2 regions of the Planococcus sp. APC 3900 genome follow, and region 2 is predicted to be linked to the other one. Evidence: riboswitches for the same ligand, from Rfam matches in the RefSeq annotation. Region 2 holds a riboswitch; the other holds the start of a gene.
What was found. Region 2 has a riboswitch for S-adenosylmethionine ahead of mtnW (2,3-diketo-5-methylthiopentyl-1-phosphate enolase). Riboswitches for the same ligand answer to the same signal wherever they lie in the genome.
Positions count from the first base shown of each region.

Region 1 (2,394 bases), on a different contig from region 2:
GGGATATTGTGGTCCACCAATGCCTCTGCTTCTTCTCCGCCTCTGCCGAAGACGAAAGGATCGCCTCCTTTTAAACGTGTCACGATTTTCCCCTGCAATGCGAACCGGCAAAGCAGCTCGTTGATTTCTTCTTGCTTCAAGGAATGGTTATCGGGTTTTTTGCCGCAATAAATCAATTGGGCATGTTCTTTCGCTTCGTCCAGCAATTCCTGGTTTATTAAGCGATCATAAAGGATGACATCAGCCTTCTGAATGGCTTTCAACCCTTTCACTGTAATCAAATCAAGGTCGCCTGGACCTGCACCCACTAAATAGACTTTTTTCATAAGCTTCCTAGACTCCTTTTTTCAACCAGAGAAACGATGATTATGCCATTTTCTGATCGGTAATTTACTCTATTGCCGGCCTAATTATGTATGCAGGCCACATTCAGTTTTCGCAAAGCCTTTCCATCTGCCGTCGCGGCTGTCTCCATCAGTCGTCACTGCAAAAGAGCAATGCTTGCAGCCGATGCTCGGATAACCTTCGTCATGCAGAATGTTGTATTCCAGGCCATTCAATTGGATATACTGCCAAACATCGTCCCATGTCCAATGAATCAGCGGACAAACTTTAACCGACTTGAACCGGTTGTCCTTGTTGATGAAATCCGTCTTGCTGCGGCTGGCTGACTGCTCTCTTCTAAGGCCTGAAATCCAAGCCTGTGCACCCGAAAGTGTTTGTTCCAACGGCTTGACCTTGCGGATATCACAGCATTTATCCGGCTGGCTGTTCCATAGTTCATCACCGAACTGGCTGGCTTGCTCTTCTAACGTCAATTCCGGCTTTTTCATCCGGATATTCAATTTCGGGTAGCGCTTCTTAACGCGTTCAATCAGTTCATAAGTTTGGTTGAAGTGGACGTCGGTATCGAGAAACACCACTTCGGCATCGCTTTTCACCTTGGAGATCAAATCAATCAGCACCATGCCTTCTGCCCCAAAGCTGCAAGCATAGACAATATTCTCTCCATAGGATTCATAGGCCCATTGCAGAATATCAGCAGCCCCTTTCAAGAGATCGGTCGGTGCCAAATCTTTAAATGGATCTCCAGTAAATTGCTCGTACGAAACAGCGTGGCTCATCCTAACTTCCTCCTTTAAACTTCTATATATTGAATTAAAGATTTTCAGTAAGCAGTCCCGTTGGTTGGATATTCCTCCGTACCACTAAAATAAAAAACCCCCCTCTTCCAATGGAACAAGAAGAGAGGGTACCAATTCGCAGTTTGCGGGGCCTGTCTTCTTATCTTCCAGATCCCAATGGAACCTGCTGGAATTGGCACAGTGTATCCGGTCAAAAACCAGAACTTGTTGCCGAGGCTTCAAAGGGCCAGTCCCTCCACCTCTCACGATAAGAAATACCTTATAAGATTACTTGGTTTTAATAATTTCTCTAAATACTATAGCAATAAAAGATAACTGTCAATAAAACTCTGAAAATATCATTTATTTACTTTCTGCAATAAAGAGTTTCCATTTTCTTCATTCACTAGCCTTAAGCTTTTTAGATTCTTGCCAAAAACCAGCCATTCTTCAGGCTTTCTTTGTTGTAGGAAAAGCGGGTTTGGTCTTTAACGCTCTGCACAACTCCGCCAGCTGCTTCGACAATCGCCTGGCCGGCTGCCGTATCCCATTCCATAGTCGGCGCAAAGCGGGGGTAATAATCCGCTCCCCCTTCTGCTACCAGACAAAACTTCAGTGAACTGCCTGCCGATATCTGTTCGATTGGTTGGCTATCGTCGTTTATCCGATCGATGAATTCCTGTGTTTCAGCGGACATATGCGAACGGCTTGTTACGATTCGAGTCCGGTCTAAAGCTTTTTTTGCAGTCAACAGAATGCTTCCCTCGAATAATTCATCGGCTTTTTCAAACTTTCCAGCTGAAGCAGCTTCCAATTTAAATGCGCCGCTGTTTTCTTCACCGTAGTAGAAAACATCCATGGCCGGCACGTAAATCACACCCAAAACCGGATAGTTCTCTTCTATTAAAGCGATGTTGACGGTGAACTCACCATTGCGTTTGATGAATTCCTTCGTGCCGTCGAGTGGATCCACCAGCCAAAAACGCTGCCAGTTTTTCCGCTCTTCATAAGGGATTTTACTGCCCTCTTCGCTGAGAACCGGTATGTCTGGGTAGGCAATCTGCAGTCCTCTTTCAATGGTCTGATGTGACCGCTGATCGGCAATGGTCAGTGGTGAATCGTCCGCTTTCGCTTCAACGATCAGTTCCTGTCCGTAAACCGCCATGATTTCTTTGCCAGCTGCAAGACTGATTTCCAGCAGTTTGACCGGATCAATACCACCAGCCATCAGCCCAGGTAACCCGCTTTCTTCAAATAATCTGTAATTGCC
Region 1 covers NZ_JASDCT010000004.1:28,128-30,521, reverse strand. The annotation lists gene cobA (uroporphyrinogen-III C-methyltransferase) at 1-326, opposite strand, end outside; gene QMA04_RS09250 (phosphoadenylyl-sulfate reductase) at 411-1,124, opposite strand; SAM riboswitch class I at 1,282-1,399, opposite strand; gene cysQ (3'(2'),5'-bisphosphate nucleotidase CysQ) at 1,546-2,352, opposite strand; gene cysC (adenylyl-sulfate kinase) at 2,352-2,394, opposite strand, start outside.
Region 1: linked by a shared signal. The riboswitch ahead of QMA04_RS09250 (phosphoadenylyl-sulfate reductase) and the one ahead of mtnW (2,3-diketo-5-methylthiopentyl-1-phosphate enolase) in region 2 are both predicted to bind S-adenosylmethionine.

Region 2 (2,394 bases):
GGTCTCCTTGAACGATTCAACGCTCTGCGTTTGCCACAGTTCCGTGAATGAAGAAGCGAATACTTCCCATGTTTTTTCAATGTGAGCTACGATTTCCTGGCGCTCCTCGCCTTCCCGTGTAATCGTTTGGAAAATCAGGTTGGCCAGAAACAATCCGACATCAAAGCCGATCGGGCCGTAAAAGCCGAACTCCGGGTCAATGACTTTCGTTTCGGCCGGCCCCGCAAAAATACTGCCGGTATGAAGGTCTCCGTGAAGCAGCGCTTCCGCTTCAGTCAAGAAACTCTTCTTCAATTTCGCCACTTCCAGCTGCAGTTTGCGGTCGTTCCAAATCGCTTCTGCTGCTGCCTGCAGCTGTGGTTCGTAATCATTGGTGTCAACATCAAAAAATGGATCGGTAAAAATCAGGTCTTCTGTGATTTTGCATAGTTCCGGATTGGAAAACTCAGCAGCCAAGCGTTTTTTCTCAAAAGGATGCAGCCCATAATCAGAAGTGTGGAACAAAGTCTGTGCCAGGTATTCGCCGATATCCTGTGACAGCCTTGGAAATTGCCGGCCGTTGATCAAGCCTTCCCGCGCAATTTCGAGATGCGATAAATCTTCCATCACCGTTATAGCCAATGCTTCGTCCGTTGCATGGACGGCCGGCACCAAAGACGGCACAAACTCGCCGTGCTTCTTCAGAACATTGGCTTCGATCGTCGCACGCTTCAATGTCAGCGGCCAACTTTCGCCGATGACTTTGGCATATGGCAAAGCCTGCTTGATGATCAGCCTCTTGCCTGTGGCTGCCTCTTCAATTTGAAAAACATAATTTAAATTGCCGTCGCCGATTTCCCGGCACGTCAATTGAGCTTTATGATCAAATGCTTGAATAGTTTTCGCCAATTCGATGGCAGCTTCTTCGGTTAATGATTTATAGGTGGTTGGAGCCGTAAGTGTCATGGTCAATCTCCCTTTCTCTGCAATATAAAAAGCCTCTTTCCAAAAGAAAGAGGCCAGAATAAGAGATCCCATGCCTCTTATCTTTCAGAAAATAAATTTCTGATGGAATTAGCACCGTGCCTTACAGGATATTCATCCTGGCGCCAAAGCGCCCCGTCTCACAACGGTATTACGGTCGGTTGCTGGGCGTCATCGGGCCAAAATCCCTCTGCCAGCTCTTGATAAGAGTACTGCTTGTCGTGCTATTAAGTTCTGAAATGAATCCTATCACGATTCAGAATTGACTGTCAATCACATTTTTTAAATAAAAACAATTTTGCAACAATGCTGTTGACAGATTTCGGTGCGCATGAAATAATCAGAATTACTTTACTCTATTAAAGCAGTTCTATCATTTCGAACGATCATTTCTTTTTACGCTGAGATTCTATAAGTAGGACCAGCCCAAAAAACTTACCCAATTTCATATCTTTCTTATTCAGAGCAGGTGGAGGGACAAGCCCTACGATACCCGGCAACCGGTCCAATAGTGGACACGGTGCTAATTCTTGCAGCCAGAACCGATGGCTGAGAAATAAGAAGTTGTTAAAGCCCTTAACCTCTTCTTATTTGAAGAGGTTTTTTATTTTTTAAAATTGCATGGGAGTGTTGAATACATGAGCATCTTGACTGCTACTTATCAATTATACGGAAAGCCTGGTTCTTTTGAGAAAAAGGCGGAAGGCATCGCTTTGGGTCTGACGATCGGCTCCTGGACCGATTTGCCGCTCCTCGAACAGGAGCAGCTGAAACACCATAAAGGAAACGTCGTTTCCGTTAAGGAATTTGAAGAAATCAACCATCCATTGAAACCCGAACTGGTCAAAGCGGAAGTTGCTGTCGCTTATCCGTCCGCCAATTTCTCTGCTGACCTTCCGGCCATCTTGACCACGGTTTTCGGAAAATTGTCATTGGACGGAGAAGTGAAGTTAGTGGATTTGGATTTCAGCCACGACTTGCTCAGCCATTTTCCCGGCCCACGCTTCGGCATTGAAGAAATCCGCAACACACTTGGCGTAGCCGGACGACCGCTTCTGATGAGCATATTCAAAGGCGTCATCGGCCGCGATCTGGATTTTCTGTCTGCTCAATTGCGTGAACAGGCATTGGGTGGTGTGGACTTGGTCAAAGACGATGAAATTTTATTCGACAATCCACTGACTCCATTTGAAAAACGAATCACCACTGGCAAAGACGTACTGACAAGCGTTTATGAAGAAACAGGCCATCGTACACTTTATGCGGTGAACTTGTCAGGGCGAACTTCCGAACTGAGAGGAAAAGCACGAAAAGCACGTGAACTTGGAGCGGATGCTTTACTGTTCAATGTTCATGCGTATGGGCTCGATGTACTGCAGGAACTGGCTGAAGATGATGAAATTGCTTTGCCGCTCATGGCACATCCGGCTT
Region 2 covers NZ_JASDCT010000001.1:143,212-145,605, reverse strand. The annotation lists gene mtnK (S-methyl-5-thioribose kinase) at 1-945, opposite strand, end outside; SAM riboswitch class I at 1,020-1,173, opposite strand; SAM riboswitch class I at 1,417-1,526, shown strand; gene mtnW (2,3-diketo-5-methylthiopentyl-1-phosphate enolase) at 1,602-2,394, shown strand, end outside.